Regions from separate parts of the Halomonas sp. Mc5H-6 genome, predicted to be linked through region 1. Evidence: riboswitches for the same ligand, from Rfam matches in the RefSeq annotation. Region 1 holds a riboswitch; the other holds the start of a gene.
The links. A riboswitch is a leader RNA that binds a small molecule or an ion and turns the genes downstream of it on or off. The one in region 1 is predicted to bind thiamine pyrophosphate.
Positions count from the first base shown of each region.

Region 1 (7,736 bases):
CGATGAGCTGTTCGTCGCCTTCGTGTACGTCCCCCTCGGGAGTGGTTAGCAGTGTCCGAATCATGATCGTCCTTGAAGGTTAACGGATGACGTTTTGGTAGGCATGTTCACTCTGGCGCGTCTGCCATATAGACCTGTGCTTTACCGGCGTGTTTGGCGTTGTACATGGCAACATCGGCGCGCTTGAGCAATTCAAGCGCCGTTTCGCTTACGTCTGGCTTATACAGCGCCACGCCAATGCTGGCACTGACATGCACCTTCGCCTCCTGCAACTGTACCGGCTGTTCGAGGGTATCAACCAACTGCCGGGCAAGCCGCTCGGCGGCATCGAGGGCGATGTTTTCCAGCAGCACGACAAACTCATCTCCGGCCCAGCGGGCGACATAGTCGGTTTCGCGTACGGCGGCGCCTAGACGTTTGGCGATTTCACGCAGCAACTCGTCACCGGCCGCATGGCCATGCATGTCGTTGACCGCCTTGAAGCCATCGAGATCCATGAACAGCACGGCGAGCGCGGTCTGCTGGCGCCGGGTGCGCGCCATCGCCTCTGGCAACCGTTCATCCAGGGCCCGCCTGTTGGGCAGTTGGGTAAGGGCGTCTTCACGGGCTTCCAGGTCGCGCAGACGCTCAAGCTGTATGCGCTCGGTAACATCGTGGAGAAAAAGGCTACGCTGATTGCGTCCCTCAATATCGAGCGACTTGATGCGTATTTCCACCGGCAACGAGCTGCCATCACGACGCGCGGCGTAGTAGTTGAAGGGCGTCTGCTGATCGCCTTCCGGCACGCCATCAGGGAAAATCAGCTGCTGAATGGGACGCGCCAGCGCTTCCCTGCGCGTCCAGCCAAACATCGTTGTCGCGGCGCGATTCCAGTCAAGCACTATGTCATTATCGTCAATGCTGATGTAGGCGTCATAGGCCGACTCGATCACCAGGTTCAGTTCCCGAGTGCGCCGCTCAATCTGGTTTTCGAGATCCAGATGCAGCGCTTCGAGGGATGACTGGGACGCTTCCCGACGCTGTTTTTCAAACAGAAAGTGCTCGCGCAGGTGAATTTCATCGGTAACAATCGCCCCAAGGTCCTTAAGCGCATTAAGCTCGGCGTCGCTAAGCTGACGTGGCCTTGTATCCACAGCACACAGCGACCCCAACGCCAACCCCTTTGACGTGCGCAGCGGAATACCCGCGTAAAAACGCACCCCGTCAGGCTGGGTCACCAGCGGATTATCCGCAAAGCGCGGGTCCTCGAGTGTATCCTCGACCACCAGCGGCGTGGTTTCCGCAATGGTATGGGCGCAGAAGGCCACGTCACGGGACGTTTCACTCAGCTCCGTCCCCACCCGTGACTTTATCCACTGGCGTTTTGCATCAATCAGCGTGACGGTCGAGGTGGGCACATTCAGTAACTGGGTGACCAGGCGGGTCACCCGATCGAATGCGGGTTCTTCCGGCGTATCCAGCAGCGCCAATTCGTAAAGCGCCGCCAGCCGAGCTTCTTCGTCGGGAAGAATAGGGTAGTTCATTGACTGTGGCCCATGATGGTAGACGATAACTTACCATCATAACGTGATCAGCCATGCTTTGCCCAAGACGCCCGGTGACCGACCACTTTCGCCCAGCCGATACTCACCAGTGAAGAAGCCAATAGCGCACCAAGGAAAGGCCCCAGGGTGGGAATACCCGCAGGGAAGGTCGCCGCCATGAGCCCCGCTGCAAGACTGCCGCTGGCGATCCAGCCGGGTAACACCGCGCCTAATAGCCCTGCAATGCCGCCGCCGATCGCCGCCGCGGTGGACATCCGTCTCCATAACCCCAGCAATACCGGTACCACGATCGCGGCACACAGCAAGTCCGCGATCAGGAATAGTCGCAGTACGGAAAGACCCTGCAGGCCGATGATTACCACCGGCACCATCAGCGCGACCGTCCACCAGCGGGCCGTGGTCAGCGACCTGCCCCGCTGCTCATGCTGGGAGACGATCAGCGAGGCAATCGCGTTCTGCAGCGTATCGACACTGGATGCCACCAGTGTCACCGCCAGCACCAGGGCCAGCAGGGCGAGCCACGACGGTGCGCTGCCCAGGAGAGCAAAAAACGGGATAGGCGGTTCACCCAGCGCCACGCCACTCATCGCAGCAAGCATCCCCAGGCCGCCGATCACCATCACTACAGCGACGGTCAACCCACCCCCCAGCCAGGCACCTAGGCCCAGGCTGCGTGAATCCTGCGCGGCCCACACCCGCTGCCAGTAACCCTGATGGAAAAGGTTCGCCGCCGTGACGGCAATGACCAGTGTCACCGCCACACTCAGTGCGTCGCCCAGCGGGGCGCTCGGCATCGACGATGCCTCTGGCAGGGTGGGTAAATAGGTGAAGGCAACACTGCTGACGATCAGCAGCAGAGCGATCAACAGCCAGGCCTGCCAGCGGTCGGTGGCAAGGCTCGCCCTCAGCCCGCCGAGCACGGTATAGGCAAGCGTGCTCAAGGCGACGCCAAGAACAACCAGAGCAGGCGGCACATCGGAGAGTAATGCGGTAATCGCCCCAATGGCCGTCAGCTCTGCGGCCAAAAAGCAAGCCATGTAGGCCACCGACACCAGTGACACCCAGCGGCGCACGCTGGTGCCGTAGCACGCCTGGGCAAACTCGGCGATGCTTCTACCTTCGGGCAACGCGCGGCGAATGGCCGGTCCGTAAAGACCGAGTACGATAAACGGCAGCGCGGAACCGATGGCATAACCAGAAAGGGCCACTGGGCCAACGAAGGCGCCGATTTCCGGCGGCGCAAACAGGATCCATGCGCCCATCCCGGAGGCAAGAAACGATAACCCGAGGGTCGCCCCGGACTGGGAATTGCGAGCTGTAATGTAATCATCGACCGTGCCACCGGCCCAGCGAGCCCGCAGGCCAAGTATGATAAAAATACCGAGTGCCGCGGCCAGCGCAGCGGATGTCAGGTAGGGCATGTCGCGCTTCCTCCGCCGGTATCATCCGGATCAGGTTCCAGGGTTAGCGCAAGCGCACTCTCAGCCTCTTGGAGGCTCCCCTGGCGACAGTGTGTGAAAGAACTTTATGAACAGGTATTATTCTCAACGAGAATCGCACCAGCGTAAAGTGGCGAGTATATGCCATTACGCGCAAGCCCCTGCGCCCCAGGGCTTTTAATCCGCGTCACCGCTGGCCATACTCAGTAGGTAATCTAATAACGTTATAGAAACCGTGCGCCTGGAGCGACACGGTTCGCTCAAAGGGAAATCTCTAATGCGCTATACAGAAGCCAAGGAACATACGCCGGGCAGGCTACATGCATTGTTTGCTGACCCTTACAATGCGTTTGAAAACGATACCGACGAGCGGCAACTGCATCTGCATATTGCGCTGTATTTGCTGCTGGCACGCCCCATGGAGCGCGGCTTGATGACGCTGCGTGTCATACACGGCTGGGAAAATGGTAGCTTTGAGCCAGCTGATTTGCAGCATGTCGACTACGCCATTAAGACCGTGGCCGACTTCAAACGCGCCGTAAAGGACTTCACCCAGGCTTCAAAAGACAACGTTGCCTTCCCCGCCGATGAAGACGCCCTGCTGGAAGCCCCACTTGACGATGCGATCGCCAATGCCGAGGCAGACGGGCAAACGCTGGATGAAGAAACGCGCACGATCCCGGCCCGTTGGCCTGCTTTTGAAGGCGGTTTGGCCCTCTATACGCTGTTCAAGATGTACCACCGCCTGGTATACGGCGAGGACGAAGCATACCGCTGTACGCAGTGCTATACCGCTGATGGACTACGTGAGATGCACGAATTTCATCTTGAAGAAGGTGAGTTTGCGCTGCTGGTGCCGACCGGCAAGCATTTTGCCTCAGAGCCCTCGATGCTGGTGCTGCACGAAAGTCAGCTTGATCCGATTGAACGGCTGCTGGAAGAAAGCTTACCGCTGTTTCAGGATTTTTAGTCCTCGCATTGACGCTCCCTCGGCCCCTTCAGGCCGAGGAAGCTACCACCCGGCGAGTGACATCAGCCAAGCGAAATGGTGCTGTTGATCCCGCTGGAGACGTTTTCGGGCTCAAACCAGCGGGCGGTCACCGTCTTGGTCTGTGTCCAGAAGGCAATCGCCTGCTTACCGTTAGGCCCCAGGTCGCCGAGCTTTGAGCCTCGCGAGCCGGTAAAGCTGAAATAGGCAACCGGCACAGGGATCGGTACGTTGATACCGATCTGGCCCACGTCAATATCGTTTTCAAAGCGCCGTGCCACCCAGCCCGAGTTGGTAAAGATAGAGGTGCCGTTGCCGTTGGGGTTGGCATTGATGAATGCGACCGCGTCGTCCAGCGTCTCCACGTTGACCACGCAGAGTACCGGGCCAAAGATCTCTTCACGGTAGATGGTCATGTCGGCCGTCACGTCGGAAAACAGTGTCGGCCCCACAAAATTACCGTCCGGAAAGCCATCAACCGAGCAACCGCGGCCGTCGACCATTAGTTTGGCGCCCTCTTTCTCGCCTGCGCCAATCAAGCGTTCGACACGTTCCTTGGCCTGGGGGGATACCAGCGGGCCCAGGTCAGCATCGCGCTGAGTGCCAGGCCCGACCTTCATGCCACGAGCGCCTTTCACAATATCGTCTAACCATTCACGGGCTTCGCCCACCAGCACCACCACCGAGTTGGCCATGCAGCGCTGCCCGGCCGCCCCAAATGCCGAGCCCAGCAGGCTGTCGATGGCCTGGCTGCGATTGGCGTCGGGCATGACCACGCAATGGTTCTTGGCGCCCATCATCGCCTGCATGCGTTTACCCGCCGCGGCGGCGCGGTTATACAGCAGCGAGCCTACGTGGGATGAGCCAATGAACGACAGCGCCTTGATCGACGGGTGATCGGCAATCTGGTTCGCCACTTCGGGGCCGCCGTGAACCACATTCAATACGCCCGCCGGAATGCCTGCCTCATGGGCAAGCTCCACCAGTCGCATGGTCGAGCTGGGATCCTGCTCCGAGGGCTTCAGGACAAACGTATTGCCGGTGGCAATGGCCAGCGGGAACATGAAGCAAGGCAGCATGATCGGGAAATTGAAGGCGGTAATGCCCGCCCCGACGCCCAGCGGATGGTGCATGGTGTAGACATCGACCTCGTTGGCGGCATTATTGGCCAGCTCGCCAAGCTGTAGCGAGGTAATGGAGCAGGCATGCTCGACCACCTCCAGCCCGCGCCCAACCTCGCCTTCAGCATCCGGCAGGGTTTTACCGTGCTCTTCTGTAATCAGCGCCGCCAGTTCAGGTGTGTGCTCGCGAATCAGCGCCTGAAGCTTGAGCATGATGCGCATGCGTTTACCCAGGGGAACCTTGCGCCACTCCTTGAAAGCCGTTGCGGCACTGGCAATGGCGCGCTCGACTTCGTCGGCGGTGCAGAAAGGCACCCTGGCAACGACTTCCTGGGTGGCTGGATTCACCACATCACGCCACTCCTGGCTCTGGGACGTGACCGGCTGGCCATCGATAAACATGGGGATATTGCGAATGGGCATGGCGTTGCTCCTGTTGTCGTTGTATTAGAAAGTTTACGTAAACGTAAACGAGCTAACGCAAGAGTAAACAGAATCTATCGGGCGGCGTCAATTAGCCCTTCCAGGGGGACAAGCCTTTACCTGTCCGATGCATGGATTAGCCACCAGGAAAGTAAAGGATGGAGACCATGTCTAACACGCGTTGGTTAACGCTGAATCAAGGCGTTGGTGAGCCAGGGAATCCAGGCTAGCAAGACCAGGGTGACCAATGTCGCCAGCAAAAACGGCAGCAGGGCACGGAAGATTTTCAGCGGCGGAGCGCCGGTCATGGATGAGGCAATAAACAGCCCGGCCCCCACAGGCGGCGTTAACAACCCCAATACCAGGGTCAGACATACCACGACGCCAAACTGATAAGGACTGATGGCAAATTGCGTCTCGGCAATCGGCATCAGGATAGGCACCACCAGAATCAGCGCGGCGATGCCGTCGATGACCATGCCCACCAGCAGTAATGCGCCAATCATCATCAGCAGAAACACAAAGGGGTCGGTCGTGAGGGCGGCGATCCACTCGGCCGCCATTTGCGGCAACTGCTCGTAGATCACCACCCAGCCAAACACCCCGGCGGCAGCAATCAGCATGATGACCAAACCGGCGTTGACCGCCGTGCGCTTGAGCACCTGAGGCATTTGAACCAGGCGCAGCTCGCCATACACAAAACGCCCCATGATCAAGGCCACAAGCGAGGCCAGCGCCGCCGACTCGGTGGGCGTGGCAATGCCCAATAAAATGCCACCAATGATGATGACCGGAATCAGCAGTGCTGGCAGTCCCCAAAGTGCATCGTGCGCTGCCTGACGGCGACTGGGCCACTGGCCCTTGGGGTATTGCTGCACCAGCCCGACCAGCGCGATCACGACGAAGAAACTCCCTCCCAGCAATAACCCCGGCAGCAATCCGGCAATAAACATCTCGGCGATAGGCACCTGAGCCATCACCCCAAACAGCACGAACAGCATCGAGGGCGGAATAATCGGCGATAGCAGTCCACCTGCCGCGGTAATCGCCGCGCTGTAAGGCGTATCGTAGCCCTCTTCTTCCATGGCGGGCACCATGGCCCGGGACATGATCGCGATTTGCGACGCTGCCGAGCCGATAATGGCCGCCATCATCATGTTGGCCACCAGGTTGATATACGCAAGACCTCCGCGGAAACCGCCCACCAGAATTCGTGCCAGGGCGATCAAACGCCTGGTGAGACCGCCTTCGTTCATCAGCTCGCCGGCCAGCATGAATAGCGGGATCGCCAGCAACCCATAGCTCTCGATGGCGCTGAATAATTGCTGCGGATAAGACTCGAACAGCACGCTATTGCCCGACACGTAGATGTACACCATCGCCGTCAGTGCGAGCACCAGGGCAATCGGGACAGCACTCAGTAGTAACAGTAAAAATACGGCAATGGTCATAAGCGCGCCCACCTCATGGCAGTGTTTCGACCGTCGGCTCATCGCCAGGGTGGCGCCACTGGGTGACCGACTGCCAGACGTTGGCCAGCCCATGCAGGCTGAGGGATAGCGCAAACCACGGCACGATCAGCCATACCCAGAACTTTTTCACGCCCAGCGTCGAGGTGTTCTCGGCGTAAATGAAGTTGAAGGTCTGCCCCTGAAACGCCCCCGTGTCGAAGCCTAATCGAGCAAGCGTGAATGGCTGATACCAGCGCCAGCAAAGCCAAACGAGTAGCAGGGCAAATACCAGCACCATGACGTCGACCCAGAGGCCTATCAGTTGTCGTCCGACACGGGGCAGCCCATCGCTCAACAAGGTCACTGCCACTCCCTGGCGACGCTTGAACACCGCACCCGCAATCAAAAACGTCATCCAGATCATGGCGTAAATCGATAGCTCGCTTATCCAGTAAAGCGGGTTACCCAGCACACGAAAGACGATATTGATCAGGATCAAACACGTCACCGCCGCAGCCAGGGCGGCAGCGGCGGTCTCTTCAAAGCGGGCAAGCCCCGAGGAAAGGCGTTGCAACATGATCGTGGAGAATCCTCGTCAGTGGTCGAGTGGTTGACTTGTCAGCGGGTTACTCGCGCAGACGCTCGGCTTCTTCGCGCAGGGTTTCCAGCATCGGTGCCTTGGGTGCCCAGATAGCTTCCCACTCGGCTATCGCGTCTGAGAAGAATTCGGCATCCGCTTCGACGATGTTGATATCCAGGGCGCGGATCTC
Region 1 is NZ_JAMXSI010000008.1:5,797-13,532, forward strand. Features, by position in the region: gene NH395_RS12155 (magnesium transporter CorA family protein) at 1-64, opposite strand, end outside; gene NH395_RS12160 (diguanylate cyclase) at 108-1,523, opposite strand; gene NH395_RS12165 (sodium:solute symporter) at 1,571-2,965, opposite strand; TPP riboswitch at 2,955-3,057, opposite strand; gene NH395_RS12170 (hypothetical protein) at 3,261-3,953, shown strand; gene NH395_RS12175 (CoA-acylating methylmalonate-semialdehyde dehydrogenase) at 4,016-5,515, opposite strand; gene NH395_RS12180 (TRAP transporter large permease) at 5,701-6,966, opposite strand; gene NH395_RS12185 (TRAP transporter small permease subunit) at 6,980-7,543, opposite strand; gene NH395_RS12190 (TRAP transporter substrate-binding protein) at 7,593-7,736, opposite strand, start outside.

Region 2 (7,736 bases), on a different contig from region 1:
GACAGCGACGCCGGTAGCAAGGGCTGTGCGGCGGTACCGTGCCATGCCCCGCTACCAAAACGGATCGCAAAGTCGAGGCCCTCGGCGGCCAGCTCGGCGCGATTGTTATGGGTGGAAAGGCGCAGGTCGATAAACGGGTACTGTTGCCGAAAGTCATCCAGACGTGGCAATAGCCAGCCGACGGCAAAGGTCCCCACCACGCCCACATGCAGCACTTCCCGATAACCGCGCTCGCCTATCCGGTCCAGGGTATGCGCCATCTGGTCAAAGGCGCCATTCAGCACCGGCAACAAGCGCTCGCCCTCTTGCGTCAACATCAGCCCGCGGGGCAGGCGTTTAAATAGCGGTACCTTCAACTGGCTTTCGAGCAGTTTGACCTGGTGGCTAACGGCCGCCTGAGTGACGCATAGCTCATCCGCTGCCCGGGTAAAGCTCAAATGCCTCGCCGACGCCTCAAAGGCGCGTAACGCGTTTAGCGGCAGATAGGAACGCGCCATCCGGCCTCCCTAATTTTTCTAATGGCTTGGGCAAAATATCGCTGTTTGTGGCCCTCACCTGCCCACCCTATATTAGCGACTGTCAGGCACGTATCGGCTGGCGACTACACCTGGCCAACTGACACTCACCTTCTTTCACGACCGCAACAGGATCCATGTATGCGCAGGATGTTAGCAGCAAAAACCGGCTTTATCATGACAGGTGCTCTGCTTTTCGCCAGCACTGCCTGGGCGCTTGAAGACGCTGACGAGGCACACATCGAGGCGCTGGTAAACGATACGATCGCTCCGCTCATGGCCGAGCAGCGTATTCCAGGGATGTCCGTTGCGCTTAGCATCAACGGTCAGCCGTATTACTTTAATTATGGCGTTGCCGATCTGGAAGCAAAAACCCCGGTCACCCAGGAGACGCTGTTCGAACTTGGCTCCATCAGCAAGGTTTTCACCGCTACGCTGGCGGCTTACGCGGCCTCCCGCGGCGACCTGTCGCTGTCGGATTCAGCCAGTCAGCACCTGCCGGCCCTTGAAGGCAGCGCCTTCGATGAGATCACCCTGCTGGAACTGGGCACCTACACGGCAGGCGAGCTTCCTCTGCAATTCCCGGAAGCCGTGCAAGATGAAGCGGCGATGGTGGACTATTATCGCCAGTGGCAGCCTGAGTCACCGCCCGGCAGCCATCGACTCTACTCCAACCCGAGCATGGGCCTGTTCGGTTATCTCGCCGCGCAAAGCCTTGGCAAGCGATTCGAGACGCTGATGCAGGAAGACCTCTTGGCACCGCTGGGCCTTGAGAACAGCTACTACCAGGTGCCCGAAGCGCAACAGCCGCATTACGCCTACGGTTACTCTCAAGATGACGAACCGATCAGGGTGAACCCGGGCGTGCTGGACGCCCAAGCCTACGGCTTGAAATCAACCGCGGCAGACGTGCTGACGTTTGTGGAAGCGAATATGGACGCTACCGGGCTTGATGGATCGCTCGGCCAGGCCATGGCGACTACGCGCGCGGGTTACTTTGACGTCGGCAACATGACCCAGGGGCTTGGCTGGGAAAGCTACGCCTATCCGGTCACCCTTGATGCGCTTGTCCAGGGCAACTCGCTTGAGATGATCCTCAACGCCAACCCTGTCAGCCGCTTGAGCCCACCGCAGGCCCCCAGGCAGCAGGCGCTCTACAACAAGACGGGCTCTACCAATGGCTTTGGTGGCTATGTGGCCTTTGTGCCCAGCGAGCAGATCGGTATCGTGATGCTGGCCAACCGCAATTACCCCAATCAGGCACGCATTGAGGCGGCTCATCGACTCCTGACCGCGCTGACCGACGGGCGCTGAGTGCAGGATTGGCATCAGCGAAAGTTGCATTTTTCGCTGTCGATAAGGAGACTAGCACCACTTCCTTTGCCTGCAAGAGTCAGCCCCATGCGTTTAAACGCCGACTTTACCCGCTTTGCCTGTGTGACACCGGAAGATTACCGCTGGGTGGCATCGCCCAGCGCTGGCGTCGAACGGATGATGCTCGACCGCATTGGCGACGAAGTCGCCCGCGCCACCAGCCTCGTACGCTACGCCCCCAACACCCAGTTCGACCCGCATACCCACGGGGGCGGTGAAGAAATTTTAGTGCTGGAAGGTGTGTTCGCCGACGAGTATGGCCGTTATGCCGCCGGCAGCTACTTGAGGAACCCCATCGGCACCGGCCATACGCCGAAAATAGGCGATGAAGGGGCCTTGATACTGGTCAAGCTGCACCAGTTCGACCAAAACGATGAGCTGCAGCTTGCCGTCCCTGCCCACCGCCTGCCCTGGCAGCCGGACCGTCGCCCCGGCATCGGCTACAAGATGCTGCATACCTTCAAACAGGAGAGGGTCAGCCTGGAACACTGGGAGGCTGGTCAGGCCATTGAGTATCCGGTGCTGACCGGCGGGCTTGAGCTTTTCGTGCTGGAGGGCGCCTTGAGCGATGGCGACCGGGAATACACCGCGGGTAGCTGGTGCCGCTACCCCAGCGGCATGGCCCTGACCCTCACAGCCGGAAAGAACGGTGTGCAGATGTATCTCAAACGCGGTCACCTACCGCCTGTCCAGGAAGCTTCAGCCTAGCGCCAGAAAGGGCAACAGCGTCAACGCCACCAGCAATACAATGGCGACGCCCACCAGCGTGATTTGCACGGGGTGGGCACTAAAACGCTGCCATAAGGTGGGCGCATCGCCCCGTGCGAGCGCCTCGTGGTGCTCTTGCCTGGCCCGCGCCTGGCGCTCGGCCTGATACTCCGCCAGCAGCGCATTGGCATCCTCTAGCTGGCTCAAGTCGCGCAGCCAGATGGCATCCACACCCAGCCGGAAGAAACCAGCCTGCGTCTCGTAGGTATCCAGGCCGTGGGCATCGAGCAACTGACGGACCTCCATGGCCTCTTCGTCGGTCACATGGCGCAGGCGGAACAGCAAATGCGCCATGCTAATCGCCCTTGTTGGCCATCAGATCCGCCTGGATCACTTCAATCCAGTAGCCATCCGGGTCTTTGACAAAAATCACGTCTTGCATCTTGCCCTGATCGGCACGCTTGACGAAGGTGACGTCGTGCTCGTCGAACCACGCCTGGGCCGCCGCCAGATCGGGCACGCTAAAGCAGATATGGCCAAACCCCTGGGGCTCGGCGTTGCCATCATGGTAGGCAAAGCCTTCCTGATTCTCCGTGCCCCAGTTGTGGGTCAGCTCCAACAGCCCCTTTTGACTGAACGTCCAGGCGGTTCTTGCCTGCGTCTCTTCGGGCACTTGGTCAGCGTCTTCCAGGTTAGCCAGGAAGTATAGGGAAAATTGCATTTCTTCAAAATCAAGCCGACGCATCACCTGCATACCAAACACCTGTGAATAAAACGCCAGCGCCCGCTCGGGATCCTTGACCCGCAGCATGGTGTGGTTCAAACGGAACCCCTGGGTCTGCTTGGGTGCCGGGGCAACCCCTGGATGCTGCTCACCTTGAAACGACATGCACTATCTCCTTTGACGTATCGGTTACTTTGTACAAGGCTGTAGAATCCTGGCTGCCAGTCTTTAGGAACCGTCTGTACCCGCAGCCTTTAACGACAGTCTTTAAAAACGGGCTTTCACCACCATCGTGACTCGCTCTCATGGTTCACCAGGATGATTGGTGTCTATGGTTTCATCATGAGGGCAGTCTGACAAAATACCAGCCCTTGCGCTAAGGAGGCCTTATGGCCCGCGATCTCAATGTGCTGGGTGAACCGCTCACCCCGTGCTGCCATGACCCCAAAACCGGCTTTTACCGCGATGGATTCTGTCGCGTGGGGGCGGATGATGTGGGCGTTCACTCTGTGTGCGCCATGCTGACGGAAGAGTTTCTGGCCTTTTCGCTGGCACAGGGCAACGACCTGGTAACGCCACGGCCTGAATTTGGCTTTCCTGGCCTGCAGCCCGGCGACCGTTGGTGCCTGTGCGCGTCACGCTGGCTGGAAGCCGCCGAGGTAGGCCTGGCGCCGCCCGTCGTCTTGTCCGGCACTAATCAGAAGACCTTGGACATCATCGGCCTGGACACCTTGCGCCAGCACGCCCTGGATGCCGTGCATTGAGGAGGCTGCGCCTTGGATATTCTGTGCAAACATCCTACACTTCCATTATAAACTTTATACATCCACCAATTGATCCCCACCGGACGGGTATCCCACAGGAGTAGGTCATGGCCTCGATTGATACGACCCTTGGCGATCACATTACCTTGAAGCAGCTTTCCCAGGCGCTCCGCAATGGCTTTTCGCCAATTGTGGAGGTTGAATCAATGGACGGCATCTATAAAGTGCGCTTTCACCATGCCAATGGGGTTTCCGATTTATCCAATGCCCAAGGGCATGTCAGCACCTTCCTGGGTACTGGCGAGATCCGCGATACCCTGGGTGAATTGGGCTTGACCCATGGCGTGCTTACCTTTGCCGATCAATGCGGCGACGAAATGATCGGTGTGGCGGGGAAAGCCATGACGCCCGATGAAATGCTCACCTACGGAACGCGCATCTCGTTTCGTTAAACGAGCCTTTCCAGGGCTTTACAGACTCGTCCAAGCCACGGATAGTAGGGGCACGACAGGGGCGCTCGTCACCGAACGGGCTGAGAAGCACCCTTATAACCTGAACCGGCTAATACCGGCGTAGGGAGTCGTGGTGCCCCGTCACCACCTCCCTGCCGGGAGGACTTCATGACCATCCCCAACTTTGGCGACAGCTTGACGGCGCTGCGCGACACCACCCCGCTTATTCACTGCATCACCAACTATGTCGCGATGAACAGCACCGCCAACGTGCTGCTGGCTACCGGGGCGTCACCTGCCATGCTGCATGCCACCCAGGAAGTTGCTGAATTCACCGCGCTGGCCGATGCGCTGTCGATCAACATCGGGACGCTTTCATCGCCCTGGGCGGAGGCCATGCTGCTTGCCGCGCGCACCGCTCGCGCGCACGACACGCCCTGGGTGCTGGACCCCGTCGCCGTGGGCGCGACCCGTTATCGCCAGGAAGTCTGCGCCGACCTTTTGGCCCTCAAGCCCAGCGTCATCCGTGGCAACGCCTCTGAAATCCTGGCCCTCGATGGGCTGGCCCACCAGGGCCGTGGGGTTGATGCAACCGCGTCCACCGACGACGCCATAAAGGCCGCCATGGCACTGGCCGAGCGGCAACAGTGTATCGTCGCCATGACCGGCGAACGGGATAGAGTCACCGACGGAAAAGCCTGCTACACGATCAGCGGCGGGCATCCTTTGATGCCCCGTGTCACGACCTTGGGGTGCGGGCTCAGCGCTCTGGTGGCCGCCTTTGTCGCCGCCAACCCCGACGAGCCGCTGAACGCCAGCAGTGCCGCCGTGGCGTGTTTTGCGGCAGCCGGAGAGCGTGCCGGGGAGACCGCCCAGGGGCCGGGCAGTTTTTACGTTGCCTTGTTGGACGCGCTTTATCAGCTCACGCCTGATGCGCTTAACCACTTCGCCCGTCGGGAGGTCCGCGATGCCCTTTGATCTGTCGCTTTATCTGGTCACCGACGCAACCCTGTGCCAGCACCATGGTCTTGAGCGCACCGTCAGCGAGGCTGTCCGCGGTGGCGTCACCATGGTGCAGCTGCGCGACAAGCTGGCAAGCGATGCACAGATGATTGACCAGGCACGGCGCCTGAAAGCCTTGCTGGCAGGCAGCGGGGTGGCGCTGATCATCAACGACCGCCTTGAGGTGGCGCTTGCCAGTCAGGCCGACGGACTGCATGTCGGTCAGAGCGATACCACGGTTCGCCAGGCCCGGGTGGCGATGGGGCCACAGGCCATATTAGGGCTTTCGATCAACACCGTGGAACAACTTCATGACGCACCTATCGATCAGCTTGACTACGTGGGCATCGGGCCGATCTTTGCCACCCCCAGCAAACAGGATCACGCCCAACCGATTGGTTTTGGCGGCCTTGCTTCCTTGATCAAGGAATGCCCGATTCCCAGCGTGGCCATCGGCGGGCTGAATGCCAGCCATGTGAATGCGATACGGCGGGCAGGCGCTGACGGGCTAGCGGTCATCTCGGCGATCTGCGGACAGCCCGATCCCGAGGCGGCGGCTCGCGCCTTCCAGCGTTGACAGCCTAGGCCGTTGGGCGGCGCTTCAAGGTAGTGCGCCGGTCGTGATAGGCGATCGCCAGGCCGCTTGCCATGATCAAGGCGCTGCCCCCCCATACCCAGAGGTCGGGCAGCTCGCCCCAGAACCACCAGCCGAGCAGCACTGCCCAGAGCATGGCGGTATAATCGAACGGGGCGGCTATCGCCGCTGGCGCGAAGCGAAACGCCAGGGTAATGAACGCCGTCGCGCCCACGCCCAGTACGCCAGACGCCAAAAACCCCAGCCAGTGCCAGGGCAGCGGCGTCTGCCAGACCCAGGGCAAGGTCAGCCCCGTCACTACCAGGGGCACGGAGGTCATGTAGAACAGCATCGCCCAGAGGTGTTCACGGCCACCGTAGCGGCGTGCGGTAATCATCATCAGGGCATAGAACAGCGCCGCCCCCACGAGCACCAGGGCGCCCAGTTGAAAGGCATCGCTATCAGGACGAACAATAATCAACACCCCGACAAACCCCACCAGTGAGGCAATAAGCACCGGCGGTTCGATGCGCTCTCCCAACAACGGCACCGATAGCAGGGTGACAAACAGCGGCGCCACGAAGGCGATCGCCGTGGCCTCGGCCAGCGGTAATAGCGTCAACCCCCATACGAAACAGACCATGGTGGCGGTATAGATCAAGCCGCGTAGCAGATGCACACCCGGGCGCCGGGTCCGCAACTTGCGCAAGCCACCGGCAAAATGAGCAAGCAGGGCAATCAGCGGCAGCGAGACCAGCGCCCGAAAGAAGATGATCTGCAGTGGCGAATGCACCTCGCCCAACCACTTGGAGACAGCGTCCCCCAGTGCCAGGAAAAGGACACCGGTACACATGCAGAGTATGCCTTTCAGCGACGTTGTCACCGCTCCCTCCTTTTTATTGCCCAACATTGATTAACTGAAAACTAAAAAACCCCGCCAAAAGAACCTTTGGCGGGGTTTTTGGCACTTTTCCGCGCTACAGGCTGGCGTTGACGACCATGCAGTCCATTCCCCGCGAGCGAAGCTGTTCGCAGGCCTGGCGCGCCTGTTGCTCTTCCAGCGCCATCAGCCGGGCACGAAATATCGGGCTTTGCCCTACCGAGGTGTCTATCGCCACTTGGCCATCGAGGTCACGGGGCAGGTAGGTGGCGGCTTGACGGGCATAGCGCTGGGCTTGATCTTCCTGGCTGAAGGCGCCCACCTGGATTCCCCAGCCACCTGCCGCACGGGTTGCCATGACACGCTCGCGGTCGATAAAGGCCTGCAACGGATCCGTTTGCGGCGCTGAATCTTGCGTTGTTGCCACCGTCGGCGGTTCAAATGGCGCCGTTTCAGGCGAGTAAGAGGCCACAACGGGTGAAACTTCAACCGGTGAAGTTGCTGGTGTTGCTGTTGGTGTTGGCGTATGAGAAGGGGTTGGGGCAAAAGCCATGTATTCTTTGGAAAAATCAAGATCGGCCAACCAGTTAGACTTATCCAGAAGGGCGGCACGGGTGAAGCTACGATCCAGCAGATTGGCCATGTGCTTATCCCGCGACTGGGCGGTGAATCCGCCCATCACCACGGCCATGAGGCGACGGTCACCGCGCTTGGCCGTGGTGATCACGTTGAAGCCTGAAGCG
Region 2 is NZ_JAMXSI010000010.1:34,349-42,084, reverse strand. Features, by position in the region: gene NH395_RS13875 (LysR family transcriptional regulator) at 1-497, opposite strand, end outside; gene ampC (class C beta-lactamase) at 657-1,829, shown strand; gene NH395_RS13865 (cupin domain-containing protein) at 1,917-2,597, shown strand; gene NH395_RS13860 (DUF6164 family protein) at 2,589-2,951, opposite strand; gene gloA (lactoylglutathione lyase) at 2,953-3,486, opposite strand; gene NH395_RS13850 (DUF2237 domain-containing protein) at 3,711-4,085, shown strand; gene NH395_RS13845 (hypothetical protein) at 4,193-4,537, shown strand; TPP riboswitch at 4,585-4,681, shown strand; gene thiM (hydroxyethylthiazole kinase) at 4,706-5,515, shown strand; gene thiE (thiamine phosphate synthase) at 5,505-6,116, shown strand; gene NH395_RS13830 (DMT family transporter) at 6,121-6,996, opposite strand; gene NH395_RS13825 (D-alanyl-D-alanine carboxypeptidase) at 7,091-7,736, opposite strand, start outside.
Region 2: it holds a riboswitch for thiamine pyrophosphate, as region 1 does, so the genes downstream of both, thiM (hydroxyethylthiazole kinase) here and NH395_RS12165 (sodium:solute symporter) in region 1, are expected to answer to the same signal.